DNA from 2 places in the Micromonospora sp. NPDC047557 genome. Region 1 is predicted to be linked to the other one. Evidence: riboswitches for the same ligand, from Rfam matches in the RefSeq annotation. Region 1 holds a riboswitch; the other holds the start of a gene.
What was found. Region 1 has a riboswitch for S-adenosylmethionine ahead of ACGGAQ_RS18220 (aminotransferase class V-fold PLP-dependent enzyme). Riboswitches for the same ligand answer to the same signal wherever they lie in the genome.
Positions count from the first base shown of each region.

Region 2: linked by a shared signal. The riboswitch ahead of ACGGAQ_RS08500 (ABC transporter substrate-binding protein) and the one ahead of ACGGAQ_RS18220 (aminotransferase class V-fold PLP-dependent enzyme) in region 1 are both predicted to bind S-adenosylmethionine.

Region 1 covers NZ_JBIDDK010000007.1:63,925-71,047, reverse strand. The annotation lists gene ACGGAQ_RS18240 (AI-2E family transporter) at 1-88, opposite strand, end outside; gene ACGGAQ_RS18235 (co-chaperone GroES) at 104-442, shown strand; gene ACGGAQ_RS18230 (hypothetical protein) at 535-702, shown strand; gene ACGGAQ_RS18225 (PrsW family intramembrane metalloprotease) at 719-2,200, opposite strand; SAM riboswitch class IV at 2,224-2,344, shown strand; gene ACGGAQ_RS18220 (aminotransferase class V-fold PLP-dependent enzyme) at 2,391-3,659, shown strand; gene ACGGAQ_RS18215 (aromatic acid exporter family protein) at 3,669-4,904, opposite strand; gene ACGGAQ_RS18210 (metal-dependent phosphohydrolase) at 5,010-5,666, shown strand; gene ACGGAQ_RS18205 (DUF4031 domain-containing protein) at 5,638-5,922, opposite strand; gene ACGGAQ_RS18200 (FAD-binding oxidoreductase) at 5,979-7,123, shown strand, end outside.
Region 2 covers NZ_JBIDDK010000002.1:152,768-159,890, reverse strand. The annotation lists gene corA (magnesium/cobalt transporter CorA) at 1-648, opposite strand, end outside; gene ACGGAQ_RS08505 (amino acid transporter) at 878-2,818, shown strand; SAM riboswitch class IV at 2,902-3,013, shown strand; gene ACGGAQ_RS08500 (ABC transporter substrate-binding protein) at 3,321-4,184, shown strand; gene ACGGAQ_RS08495 (amino acid ABC transporter permease) at 4,224-5,003, shown strand; gene ACGGAQ_RS08490 (amino acid ABC transporter ATP-binding protein) at 5,000-5,752, shown strand; gene ACGGAQ_RS08485 (hypothetical protein) at 5,762-7,057, opposite strand.

The sequences.
Region 1 (7,123 bases):
TCCGTTCCCCACACCGTAGGGCAGTTTCCGCCACACAATGCCCGGACGGCCAGGGACGTAACCACCGGCGGCCGGTCCCCCGCGACACGGTAGCGTCTGCCCCGTGACCGCCGACCAGGATTTCGACTCCGGCCTGCCGATCCGCCTGCTGCACGACCGCGTGCTGGTACGCATGGACGGCAGCGAGGGCGAGCGCCGTTCCACCGCTGGCATCGTCATCCCGGCTACCGCCGCGGTCGGCAAGCGCCTCGCGTGGGCCACCGCCGTCGGCGTGGGGCCGAACGTCCGCGCCATCGTCTCCGGCGACCGGGTGCTCTTCGACCCGGACGAGCGTTCCGAGGTCGAGCTGCACGGCCGCGGGTACGTGCTGCTGCGGGAGCGCGACGTGCACGCCGTGGCCGCCGAGCGGGTCGAGAACGACTCCACCGGCCTCTATCTCTGACGCACCTCCCCCGGCCAGCGGGCGCCACCGCGCCGTTTGCCAGCCCGTGGCGCGGGAAGCCAGCCGGCGACCGTTGGCCCTGGGGAGGGACGATGCCGGTATTCGTGAAGAAACTGCTGGCCTGGGGCAGCGTCGCGTTCCTGATCTACTTCATGGCGTTCCGGCCGGACGGGGCCGCGCAGATGTTCAAGGGGATCGGAGCCGCGCTGATGGCGATGGCGCAGGGGCTCGGTGACTTCCTCACCACCCTGATGACCTGACCCCCGCCAGCGCCTGTCAGGGGTGACCGGGCGGCCACGGCGCCGGGGGGCGCAGGCCGTGCCAGCCGGGCGGCGCGTAGCCCATGGGGGGCGGCGGCGGGGCGAGCACCACCGGGATCGGCACGACCGGCTCGTCGGGCGCTTCCACCGGCCGCTGCGTACCGTCCGGGAAGCGCAGGTGGTAGCGGCTGCCGTCCCAGACACCCACCGGCGCCTGCGGGTCACGCCCCACGAAGAACGACCGGTGCGCGGTGATCGCCTCCAGCAGTTGCCGTTCCTCGGCGACCGCCCGCTCCCGGTCGGCGGGCTTACGGTCCAGACCACGAAGAGTCCCGTCGCGCAGCAGGGCCAGCCGCGTCGCGGCGAGCTGGTACCCGCGCATCGCCCGCACCCCGGCGTCGCCGGCGACCCGGCGTGCCCAGCGGCGGGCCGCGTGCCGACGGCCCAGGCTGCTCAGGGCGGCCACCTCGGGCGGGCTCAGCCAGCCGGCGCGCACGTAGTCGGGCAGGGTCCGCTCGGTGAGCCGCCCCTCCCAGGCGCGCAGCCACACGGCCAGCCCGACCGTGCCGAAGAACACCGGCACCATCAGGCCCAGGAAGCCGTACAGCATGATCACCGCTTCGCCGGTGGCCTGGGTCAACGTCGGCAGCAGGTTCCACGTGCCGTGCAGCATCATCGCCAGCAGCAGGCCGGCGATGGGGGCGAGCACGCGGACCCGCCGGTCGGCCGTGCGCGAGGCGATACCGAGCCCCACACCGGTCATCGAGGTGAAGAGCGGATGGGCGAACCCGAACAGGAGGATCCGCACGATGAAGATGGCGATCACCTGCTGGGTGCCGGTCGCCGGACCGTACCGGTCGGCGCCGGCCGCATAGCCGTACCCGCCCAGGTAGAGGATGTTCTCCACCATCGCGAAGCCGACCGCGGAGAGCCCGCAGTAGACCAGGCCGTCGGTGATGCCGGACCACTCCCGACGCCGGAACACCAGCAGCAGGATCGGACCGAGGGCCTTGGTCAGCTCCTCGATGAACGGCGCCACCAGCACGCCGGTCAGAGCCTCCGGCAGCCCCCAGTCGGCGAACCGCCCGGCGGCGAACTCGTTCACGTTGAGGGAGGCGGCGGTGGAGACGAACGCGCCCCAGGCGAAGCAGAAGATCAGATATTTCAGCGGTTCCGGCTCGTACCGGTCCAGCCAGAGGAAGCAGGCGACAAGCACCGGCACCGGCAGGATCGCGGCGACCACCCCGATGAGCAGCGCGTCGAGGCCCAGCGACTGGCCGAGGGTGATGACCATGAAGACCGCGCACGCCGCGATGAGCAGCACCACCCCGGCCAGCACCAGGTACCGCAGCCAGACCAGTCGGCGCGGCGGCATCCGGGGCGCCGCCACGACCGCCGGATCGGCGGGCGTGGGCGGCGACGACGGCAGGGGTGCACCGGGCGGGGTGTCGGCCATGCGGTCAGCGTAGCCATCCCCCGCCGGCTGGTCCGGTCGCATCCACAGCCGCTATGCTGCCGGCAGGTCACGAGCGCCAGCGTCAAGCCCCGGCTTGCTGGCCGGCAACCCTCGTCGAGTTCGCGGTGGGGTGCCCCGGGTGATGACCGGGCCCAGCCCGATCGGCGTGCTGGGCAAGCGCGGACCCCGTCCCGACACCGCACCCGGGGTCCCTGACCCCGGAGGTTCCGGCGTGTCCGTCACCCTCGTACCCTCGCTGCCCGCCCTGCCCACCGTCGCGCCCAGCCCGTTGGCGCCGCTCGACGTGCTCGGCGTACCCGGCGAGATCAACCTCGACTACGCGGCCACCGCGCCGTGCGCGCGTGCCGCGGCCGACGCGGTGACCGAACTGCTTCCCTGGTACGCCAGCGTGCACCGCGGCGCGGGAGCGCTGTCGCGGCGCTGCACGCTGGCCTACGAGCGGGCCCGGCAGACGGTCGGCGACTTCTTCGGCGCCCGCGACGACGACCACGTGATCTTCACTCGGAACACCACCGACGCCCTCAACCTGCTGGCCCGGGCGCTGCCCGCCGGCACGACAGTCGTCACCTTCGCGGGCGAGCACCACGCCAACCTGCTGCCCTGGCCCCGCGGCTCGGTGCGCCTGTCGGTGCCCGCCGACCCGGCCGGGGCGGTACGCGCTCTCGCCGCCGCCCTCACCGAGCTGCGCCGCGACAGCAACCCCGCGCTGCCGGTGCTGGTCGCCGTCACCGGGGCGAGCAACGTGACCGGGGAGCTGTGGCCCGTCGCCGAGCTGGCCCGGGTGGCCCACCGGCACAACGCCCGGATCGTCCTCGACGCCGCACAGCTCGCGCCGCACGCCCCGGTCGACCTGCACACGCTCGACGTGGACTACCTGGCCGTCTCCGGCCACAAGCTGTACGCCCCGTTCGGCGCGGGTGTGCTCATCGGCCGGGCGGACTGGCTGGACGCCGCCGCGCCGTACCTGGCCGGTGGCGGTGCCACCAGCCACGTCGGGCCGGCCACCCACGATGTGACCTGGGCGAACGGCCCGGCCCGTCACGAGGGCGGCACCCCGAATCTGCTGGGAGCGGTGGCGCTGGCGGCGGTGTGCGCGGCGCTGGCCGACGCCGACCGGGTCGCGCTGGCCGCCCGTGAGCAGGCGCTGCTGGCCCGGCTGCGCACCGGCCTCGCCGCCCTGCCGCACGTGGTGGAGTTGCGTACGTTCGGCCCCGACGCGCCCCGGGTCGGCATCGTCTCGTTCGTGGTCGCCGGCTGGGACTCCGCCGCGGTGGCCGCCCGGCTGGCCGCCGAGCACCGGATCGGCGTACGGGATGGGCTGTTCTGCGCCCATCCGCTGGCCCGGCGGCTGCTCGGCGAGGCCGCCGGGCGTACCGGCCGGCGGGATCTTCCGCCGACCGCGTTGCGCGCCAGCATCGGTCTGGGCAGCACCGCCGCCCAGGTCGACTGGCTGCTCGCCGCGCTCGCCGAGCTGGGCTGAGCCCAGCGCTCAGCCGACGGGCGGGGCGGTGGGTGGCTTCGGTGCCTCGCCCGGCTCGGCCGGTTCGCCGGGCGGCCGTTCCTGCTCCCCGAAGGCCGTCCGGATGCACCGGTTCGCCTCCTCCTGCTCGACACCCGAGGCCACCAGCAGGTCACTCGCCGTGGTCCGGATCTGGGCGATCACGACACTGCCGGAGAAGCCGACTCCCGCCCCGTACGCCCGGCCGGCCTCGCTGACCGCCCGCAGTGACCGCTCCCGCGCCTTGCGCGGCTCCTCGCCCACCGCGAACTCGTGCTTGAGCAGCCGGACCGACTCGGCGAGGTGGCCGATCGCGTCCGGCATCGGGTCGGGCACCGGCTCGTCGTCCTCGATCAGGGTGACGGACCGGCGGATCAGCGTGCCGGAGTTGCGCATCGCGCGGTCGATCGGGTCGGCCGCCTCCGCGTAGTGGGTGAGCTCGCCGCGGCGGTGCCAGCGGGCCGGCGACAGGGTGGCCGTCTCCTTCGCGCCCTCGATCGCCTCGCCCAGGGTGGCCAGCTCGTCCTTGTTGTTGCGCAGCTGCTCCAGCGCCCGCTGGATGCCGGCCCGGTCCCGGTGGCGCAGCCCGTCGGCGGTGGCGTCGAGCTGGGCGGCGAGCAGGTCCAACGCCGGGCGGGCGGCCCGGTTGATCACCCGGAGCGGGTTCAGCGGCAACAGGACCGCCGTCACCAGCAACGCGATGCCGCCGCCGAGAAACGCGTCGATGAAGCGCGGGATCTCCAGGTTCTGGGTGGACGGGCTCAACGTCACGATCAGCACCGCAGTGGCCGCCGCCTGGATGACGATGGCCACGCTCGCCCCGGCGAAGATGGTGAGCAGGATCGCCACCGTGACCACCAGGCCGAGCTGCCACGCGCCGGTGCCGAGGAAGTAGATCAGGAGGTCGCCGACGAACACCCCGACACCCACCCCGACGATCAGCTCGACGGTCCGGCGGAACCGTTGCCCGACCGACGCGGCAAGCGTGCCGACCGCGGAGATCGGTGCGAAGACCGGTTGCGGATTGCCGAGCACCTTGTGCGAGATGAGGTACGCCAGACCGGCCGCCAACCCGGCCTGGACGGCCAGCCCACCCGCCATCCGCACCCGGTGCAGCCGGTCGTGCAGGGTCGCCCGGCCGCGGTGCCGCAGTTGCTCGGTGGCCTCGGCGATGCGCGCACCGTCGACGTCCACCAGGCCCTCGCGCAGCGGGGTACGCCGCACCATCGGAGGTCTTCTGTCCCGGGCCACCGCCATGGGCGCGACTACCCGTGGCAGGCCCCCTGAATCCTCCCGCCCGCGTGCGGCGCGCGGATGCGGCAGACTCGGGCGGTGGCCGATCTGCTGGACCGGTGGCGGGCGGCGGCCCGCGACGCCGGGGCGAGACCCGACGAGCGCTCCACCCGGACCGGGGAGGAGCTGCTCGCCCGGTGGCGGGAGCCGCACCGGCACTACCACACGGTGGCGCACCTGAGCGTCGTCCTCGACGTGGTGGACCGGCACGCCGCGCTGGCTGAGCGGCCCGACCTGGTCCGGTTGGCCGCCTGGTGCCACGACGCGATCTACGACCCGCGAGCCCTGGGCGACACCAACGAACGGGACAGCGCCACGCTGGCCGGGGACCTGCTCACCGGGCTCGGGGTGCCGGCGCCCGCGGTGGCCGAGGTGCGCCGGCTGGTCCTGCTCACCGCCGGGCACGCCGTGGCACCCGACGACCGGAACGGTGCCCTGCTCTGCGACGCGGACCTCGCCGTGCTGGCCGGGCCGCCGGCCACCTACGACCGCTACGCGGCGGCGATCAGGCGGGAGTACGCGCACGTTCCCGAGTCGGCCTTCCGGGCTGGACGGGCCACCGTGCTCACCGGGCTGCTGGCGCTGCCCGCGCTGTTCCGGCTGCCGCCGCTCGCCGACCGGTGGGAGCAGCCGGCCCGCGACAACCTGCGCCGTGAGCTGGCCGCACTCACCGGGCCGCCGGCGATCCCGGCGTGATGAGGTGCTTCGGGCGACGCAGTCCGGCGTCGCGCAGCAACCGCACGAGTTCCCGGCTCGGCACCACCCGGGCCCCGAGCCACACCGCCGCCGCGAACCGGTCGGCCGGGATGTCATAGTGGTCCCGGTCGAAGCCGCGCCGGGGTGCGCCCAGCGCCTCGGCGAAGGCGTGCAACTCGGCGTAGGAGACGTCGCTGATCAGGTGCGACCAGAGTCGACCGCGCCACGGCCAGGCCGGCCGGTCCAGGTAGAGCATGGTGCCCAAGCTAGCCCGCGTTGATGATCGGTGGTCGGCGACCTAGCCTCGGCGGCATGGCCCCCACCGGACTCCTCGACGACCTGCGCGCCGCCCTGGGCGAGAACGCCGTACTCACCGACCCGGACCTGCTACGCCTGCACCAGCGCGACGAGGCCGACCTCTGCGCCGCCGGCGTCCCCCTCGTGGTGACCCGCCCGCGCAGCACCGAACAGGTGGTGGCGGTGATTCGGGCGGCGGCCCGGCACGGCGTACCGGTGGTGCCGCAGGGCGCGCGGACCGGGCTGGCCGGCGCGGCGAACGCGGTGGACGGCGCGGTGGTGATCAGCACCGTCGCGATGGACGAGATCCGGGAGATCGACCCGGTGGGCCGTATCGCGGTGGTCCAGCCCGGCGTGGTCAACGCCGCGCTCGCCGCGGCGGTCGCCAAGCAGGGTCTCTGGTACCCGCCGGACCCCGGCTCCTGGGAGTCGTCCACGATCGGCGGCAACGTGGCCACCAACGCCGGCGGCATGTGCTGCGTGAAGTACGGCGTGACCACCGAGTACGTGCTCGGCCTGGAGGTGGTGCTCGCCTCCGGCGAGGTGCTGCGCACCGGGCGGCGTACCGCCAAGGGGGTGGCCGGCTACGACCTGACGCGGCTCTTCGTCGGCTCGGAGGGCACCCTCGGCGTGATCACCGAGGTGACCGTGGCGCTGCGGCCGGCCCCGGCCGACTCGCTGACCCTGGTGGCGGTCTTCGGCTCCACGGCGGCGGCCGGCACGGCGGTGGCCCAGATCGCCGCGCGGGGCCTCACGCCCAGCCTGCTCGAACTGCTGGATCAGACCCACCTGCGGGCGATCCAGGCGTACCAGCCGATGGGGTTGCGGACCGACGCGCAGGCCCTGTTGCTGGCCGCCGCCGACACCGGCAGCCGGGCGGGCGACGACCTGGCGGCCCTGGCGCAGGTGTGCGAGGCGGCCGGCGCCGAGGAGGTCTACGCGGCCACCGACGCGGTGGAGGCGGCGGCGTTGTTGCAGGCTCGCCGCCTCGCCCACCCGGCGATGGAGAAGTTCGCCGCCGACACCCACCCGGGCGGCAGCGGTGGCCTGGTGATCGACGACGTGGCGGTGCCACGGGGCGCGCTCGCCGCGCTGCTGGACGGGGTGGCCCGGATCGCGGCGGACTGCGAGGTGCCGATCGGTGTGGTGGGGCACGCCGG
Region 2 (7,123 bases), on a different contig from region 1:
GGCGTTCGGGTCACCCCCGAAGACCTGGGTCTCGATCTCGTCGATGTCGTTCTCCAACCCGGCGACCACCGGCGCGTACCCGTCGACGACCTGGTCTAGGATCGCGTACAGGACCGCCTCGGGCCCCTGGGCGAGCATCGGCGCGTCGGCCTCCATCCGTCGCCGGACCGCGGCCAGGTCGGGGACCTCGCCGTGGCGGACCGTCACCACGAAACCGGGCCCGATGAACAGGTGCAGTTCGGAGAACTCGACCTCCTCCCGCAGGTCGTCGTAGCGGGCGGCACGCAGCACCACGAACAGCGTGTGCCCGTACCGCTCCAGCTTGGGTCGCTGGTGGGCGTTGATCGCGTCCTCCACCGCCAGGTCGTGCAGGCGGAACTCGCGCGCCAGCGAGGAGATCTGGTCGATGTCGGGCCGGTACAACCCGATCCAGGCCATCGCGTCGTCCTGCTCCTGGAGGCAGGAGTACGTCTCGGCGAGGCCGGCCGGTGAGGCGAACCGGTGTCCCCGGATGTAGATGGCACTGTCCACCATGCCACCGGCGGGCGGGGGCGGCTCCGGCGGTGGCGGCACGCCGACGCGGGTCTCGTGCTCGTCGAGCTGACGGCCGAAGCCACCACCCGGGCGGAAGCGACGGCCGCCGACCATGACCCGCTCCTTCCCCGGTGGCATCCGATCCGGCGGCCTCCCGGCCCGACCGGACGACTCGGTGCGAGGCGCGCCGGAGGCGCTGCATCCCCCCTGCCCCCGGGCCGAAACCCTCCGACTCGCCGGCCGTCCCCACCCGGTACGGGTGGGTTCGGCGTACCTGGGGACGGGCGCGTGTGGCCGGGCGGATACTCGCGGTGACCATGGGCGGAGGACGGGGGAAGCGCCGGTGCAGGGCAACAGGCGCGCCGGGCGGCTGCGCGGTTGGCTGCTCGACGGCGGTACGGAGCGGGCCGCGCGGCATTCCGGCCCGGGCGGCCGCCCGCCCGAGGATCGGCACCACCCGTGGTGGAAGGTGATGTGCCTGACCGGTGTCGACTACTTCTCGACGCTGGGCTACCAGCCGGGCATCGCCGCGCTCGCGGCCGGGGCGTTGTCGCCGGTGGCGACGCTGGTGCTGGTGCTGGTGACGCTGCTGGGCGCGCTGCCGGTGTACCGGCGGGTGGCGGTGGAGAGCCCGCACGGTGAGGGCTCGATCGCGATGCTCGTACGCCTGCTGAGCTACTGGCCGGGCAAGCTGTTGGTGCTGGTGCTGCTCGGTTTCGCAGCCACCGACTTCATCATCACCATCACCCTCTCGGCGGCGGACGCGACCGCCCACCTCGACGAGAACCCGTTCTGGCCCAGCGGGCTCAAGGGACACGAGGTGGCCATCACGCTGCTGCTGGTGGCATTGCTGGGCGCGGTGTTCCTCAAGGGATTCGGCGAGGCCATCGGGATCGCCGTCGTCCTGGTCGCGGTCTACCTGGCGCTGAACGCGGTGGTGATCGCCGACGCGCTGTGGCGGGTGGTGACCCACCCGAGCGCGGTCGGGGACTGGACCACCGCGCTGAGCACCGGGCACGGCGATCCCCTGCTGGTGGTCGGGCTGTCCCTGCTGGTGTTCCCGAAGCTGGCGTTGGGCCTGTCCGGTTTCGAGACCGGGGTGGCCGTGATGCCGCACATCCGGGGGGATCGCGAGGACTCGGAGGACCGGCCGCTGGGCCGGATCCGGGGGGCGCGGCGGCTGCTCACCACCGCCGCCGCGACGATGAGCGTCTTCCTGATCACCAGCAGTGTGACCACCACCGTGCTGATCCCGCCGGAGGCGTTCCAGCCGGGCGGGCCGGCGAACGGCCGGGCGCTGGCCTACCTGGCGCACCAGCACCTCGGCGGCGTTTTCGGCACGGTCTACGACCTGTCCACGATCGGGATCCTGTGGTTCGCGGGCGCGTCGGCGATGGCCGGACTGCTCAATCTCGTACCCCGGTATCTGCCGCGCTACGGTATGGCCCCTACCTGGGCGCGGGCGATCCGGCCGCTGGTCCTGGTCTTCACCTCGGTGGCATTCCTGATCACGGTGATCTTCTCCGCCAGCGTGGACGCGCAGGGCGGCGCGTACGCCACCGGGGTCCTGGTGTTGATCACGTCGGCGGCGACGGCCGTGACCCTCGCGGCGCGACGACGGCGGCAGCGGGGGCGGATGTACGCCTTCGGGGCCATCACGCTGATCTTCGTCTACACCACCGTGGCGAACGTCGTGGAACGCCCCGACGGCGTCAAGATCGCCGCCTGTTTCATCGGCGGGATGATCCTGGTGTCGGTGCTGTCCCGGCTCGTACGGGCCTACGAGGTGCGAGTCGACCACGTCGAGCTGGATCCGGCCGCCGCCCGGATGATCGACGAGCGTGCCACCCGTCGGATCCGCCTCATCGCGCACGAGCCGGACCGCCGCGACCCGGCCGAGTACCGCGCCAAGCTGGCACAGACCATGGCGGACAACGACTTCCCCGACGACAGCGACGTCATCTTCGTCGAGGTCCACGTCACCGACCCGTCGGACTTCGAGACCGAGCTGCTGGTGCGCGGCAGCGTGGTGCACGACAGCTACCCGGTGCTCAGCCTGACCGGCTCCTCGGTGCCCACCGCGCTCGCCGCCCTGCTGCTGGAGATCCGCGAGCGGAGCCGGCGACGCCCCCACATCTACTTCGAATGGAGCGAGGGTGGCCCGGGTCGCAACATCCTGCGCTACCTGGCGTTCGGGCAGGGTGCCATCGCCTCGGTCACCCGGGAGATCCTGCGTCGCCAGGAGCCCGACCCGCGCCGCCGGCCGCACGTGCACACCGGTTGACCTGCCGGCCGAACCGTCGCCGGTGGTGAGCGTGGTCATAACGGCTGGACGATCCACCGGTGGGCGCTGCTAACCTCGGCGCAGGTCATGAGTGCCAGCGCGAAGCCCCGGCTCGCTGGCCGGCAACCCTCCTCCGCGGTGGGGTGCCCCGGGTGAAGACCAGGCACCGGCAGGACGCCGGTGCAAGCGTGGCCTGGCACCCAGGTCAGCAACAGACCCGGGAGACCGTATGCGCAACCTCAGCCCCACGCCACCGGCCGGTCGGCTCACGCCGCCCCTGACCCGGCGTCGCCACGTGGACCTGATGCGAATGTGCAGCGCGGCGTGTACCGCCGCCTGACGCGCTAGTTCCTCCCCTCCCCTTTCTGGGCGCACCACGCCCACCCACCCTCGCGTCGATCATGACGTTGTTGCCCGCCCGACCGGCGTGTCGGGGCAACAACTTCATGATCGACCGGGTCGACGCACCCTTTTGGAGACACCCGTGCGATTTTCTTCTGGCTTGAGCCGTGCCGTTGCCGTTGGGGCGGCCCTTGTGGTTGCCGGCGCGCTGACCGCCTGCGGCACCGACGACGCCTCGAACGACACCGCAGGCAACCCGTACGGCCTGGCGCAGGCCGGCGTGCTGCGGGCCGGCACGCTTACCGACGCCCCGCCGAACGTGTACCTCAAGGACGGTAAGTTCACCGGCTTCGACAACGACCTGCTGACCGCGGTCGCCGGCAAGCTCGGCCTGAAGGTCGAGTTCGTCGGCACCGACTTCTCCGCGCTGCTCTCCCAGGTCAACAACCACAAGTTCGACGTCGGCAGCTCCTCGATCACGATCACCGAGGCGCGGAAGAAGACCGTCGACTTCGGCAACGGTTACGACTTCGGCTACTTCGGTCTGGACGTGCCGGCCGGCTCGCCGATCACCGGGTTCGACCAGCTCGCCGGCAAGCGGGTCGTGGTGGTGCAGGGCACCGTCCAGGACGACTACGCCACCGGCAAGCAGCTCGACCCGGTGCGGGTGCCGGACTACAACGGCGCACTCAACCAGCTCAAGGCGGGCACCGCCGACGCGTGGATCGCCCCGGCGGAGATCGGCGAGAAGTCGGCCGCCGACAGCAACGGCAAGATCACCGTGGCGGCCAAGCAGCTCAGCCCGGCGCCGACCGCGTACGCCGTGGCCAAGGGCAGCGACAAGCTGCGCGAGGCGCTGAACAAGGGCCTCGACGAGGTGATCGCCGACGGCACCTGGAGCCGGTTGCAGGCCCAGTACTACCCGGGCCGCCCGATCCCGGCGGACTTCACCCCGGGCAGCGGCACGGTGGCGGTGCCGTCCGCGTCCGCCGCGCCGTCGGCGTCGGCGTCGGCCGCGTCCTGAACCGGTGACGAACGAGCAGGGCGGTAGGAGAGGCGACCGATGGATCCGTTGAGCACCCTGTGGGAGACCTTCTTCGACGCTGACGCGATGCGCGAGGCGCTGCCCGAGATGCTGACCGTCGGGCTGCCCAACACGCTGATCCTGGCGGTCTCCGCCGCCCTGCTCGGCACGGTGTTCGGCCTGCTGCTGGCCGTGGCCGGCATCTCCCGCAGCCGGTGGCTGCGCTGGCCGGCACGCGTCTACACCGACGTGTTCCGGGGGCTGCCGGCCGCGGCGACGATCCTGCTGATCGGCGTCGGGCTGGCGCCGCTGGGCATGCAGGTCTGGGGACCGGACCCGTACCCGCTGGGCATCCTCGCGCTGTCGCTGATCGCGGCGGCGTACATCGGGGAGATCTTCCGCTCCGGCATCCAGTCGGTGGAGGCGGCCCAGTTGGAGGGCGCGCGGGCACTCGGCTTCTCCTGGGCCGACGCGATGCGGCTGGTGATCATCCCGCAGGGCATCCGGCGGGTGCTGCCCGCCTGGGTCAACCAGCTCATCGCGCTGATCAAGGACTCCAGCCTGGTCTACTTCCTCGGCCTGGTGGCCAGCCAGCGGGAGCTGTTCCGCATCGGGCAGGACTACGCGGCCACCACCGGCAACGAGTCCGCGTTGCTGCTCGCCGGGCTCTTCTATCTGGCGTTGACCGTCCCGCTGACGCACGTCGTGAACGCGATCGACAGGCGGCTGCGCCACGGCCGGCCGGCCACCGCACCCGCCGACGACGAGGACGAGGACGACCCGGCGCTGACCGGCGCCCCGGAAGGAGACCGGCGATGACCACCACCACGACCGCGACCACCACCTCGGTCAGCCTCCAGGCGCGCGACGTCCACCTGGCCTTCGGGCCGAACCGCGTGCTGCGCGGCGTCGACCTGAGCGTGCAGCGTGGTGGAACGGCCTGCGTGATCGGGCCGTCCGGGTCGGGCAAGTCCACTCTGCTGCGTACCCTCAACCGGCTCATCGAGCCCGACCGCGGCGACGTGCTGCTGGACGGGCGCAGCGTCCTGCACGACGATCCGGACGCGCTGCGCCAGCGGGTGGGCATGGTCTTCCAGCAGTTCAACCTCTTCCCGCACATGAGCGTGCTGCGCAACGTCACCCTGGCGCTGCGTCGGCTGCGCAAGCTCGGCGAGGACGAGGCGGTGGCCGTCGCCCGCGCCCAGTTGGAGCTGGTGGGGCTCGCCGGCAAGGCCGATGCCCGGCCGGCGCAGCTCTCCGGTGGTCAGCAGCAGCGGGTGGCGATCGCCCGGGCGCTGGCGCTGCGGCCCGAGGTGATGCTCTTCGACGAGGCCACCTCGGCGCTCGACCCCGAACTGGTCAAGGGGGTGCTCGGGGTGATGGCCGACCTGTCCGCCGCCGGAATGACGATGGTGGTGGTCACCCACGAGATGGGCTTCGCCCGGCACGTCGCCGACACCGTCGCCTTCATGGACCGGGGTGTGGTGCTGGAGGCTGGCCCGCCGGAGAGGATCTTCGAGGGGGCCGAGCATCCCCGGCTCCGCCGCTTCCTCGCCCAGGTGCTCTGAGACGGCCGCTCAGCCGGCCTGGAGGCGCAGGTGCAACGCGAACGCCTTCAGGTCGCCGAGCAGCTCCAGGATGGCGTTGCGGTACGCGACCGACGCCCACAGGTGCAGCTCCTCGTCGTCCAGTCCGCCGAACGCCAGCGAGAGCGCCTTGCGCCGGCGCCTGTCGAGCACCTTGTGCGGGCGGGCGAGCAGGTCGCCCTCCCGGCGCAGCGCCTGAAGGTAGGCGGCCACCGCCTCCTGGTAGTGCCGTCCGGCGACCCGCTCCAGCAGGGTGAACTCGAAGACGTTCAACGCCGCCTCGGAATCCCAGTACGCGGCGTCGCGCACCGGCGCGCTCGCGACGTGCCGGCCCATGGCGTGCCGGGCCTCGTAGAGCAGCAGCACGCCCCGGCCGGTGGTGCTCAGCGGCCGGCGGGGCGACGGCAGACGCAGCGTACGCACCGGCGCCGCGGCCGTCAGGTCCACCGCGCCGGCGTACGTCGGCATGCGGTGCGTTCCCGACGCCGGCTCCGGCAGCAGGCAGGCCCGCTCCTGGTAGGGCAGCGGGCCACCGGTGGGCACGGCGCGCGCCGTCGCGGCGTGCAGCTCGGCCAGGGGCCGGTCGTCCGGGGCCGGGCCCGGTGGCAGGGTGAGCACGAGACCGTTGACGCCGGGCACCGGCACGCCCAGCACGCAGGAGGTGCGCAGGAACGCCCACGTCGCCGCCGCCTCGCGGATGCCGCTCGCCACCGCCTGCGCGTCGGCCCGCCAGTCCTGGGCGATCCGCAACCGCTGCGCCAGGTCGGCGGTCGCGGCGCCATCGTGCGGGTACAGCTCCCGGACGGCCCGGGGCAGCGACCCGAGGCGCAGCTCCAGCGGGTCGCCGGTGGGCGAGGCCACGGCGTGCCTCGGGCAGTCGGCAGCCGAGTGCGGGTCACCGTCGACCGCGTGGCAGTCCCCCAGCCAGCTCGCGCCGGGCGGACCGGCCGGACGGGCGAATGCCAGGTGGGGCAGCCGGCCGGTGCGCAGCACCGTCTCGTACTGGGGTCGGGTGCGCCCGGCGCGCAGCTCGTCCAGCGGCAGCATCGGCGCCAGCGTCAACACCCCCGCGAGGACGACGCAGTGCGGGCAGGCGTCGCGCACCCGGTAGCGGCGGAGGTGGTCCACGCCGGGCTGCTCCCACTGGACGCCGACGACGGCGTCGTCCTGCGCCATCAGGTAGAGGAACTCGGTGGCGACGCGCTCGCGGGTGACCGAGGCGAGGTCGTCGAGGAACTCCCGCTCGGTGACCGCCCGTAGGTCGGCCTCGCTCCCTCCGGTGGTCATGGGCACCCCCTCGCGGACCGCACACATCGACGGACGCCGAACCGGTTACCACCGTACCCGCCGACG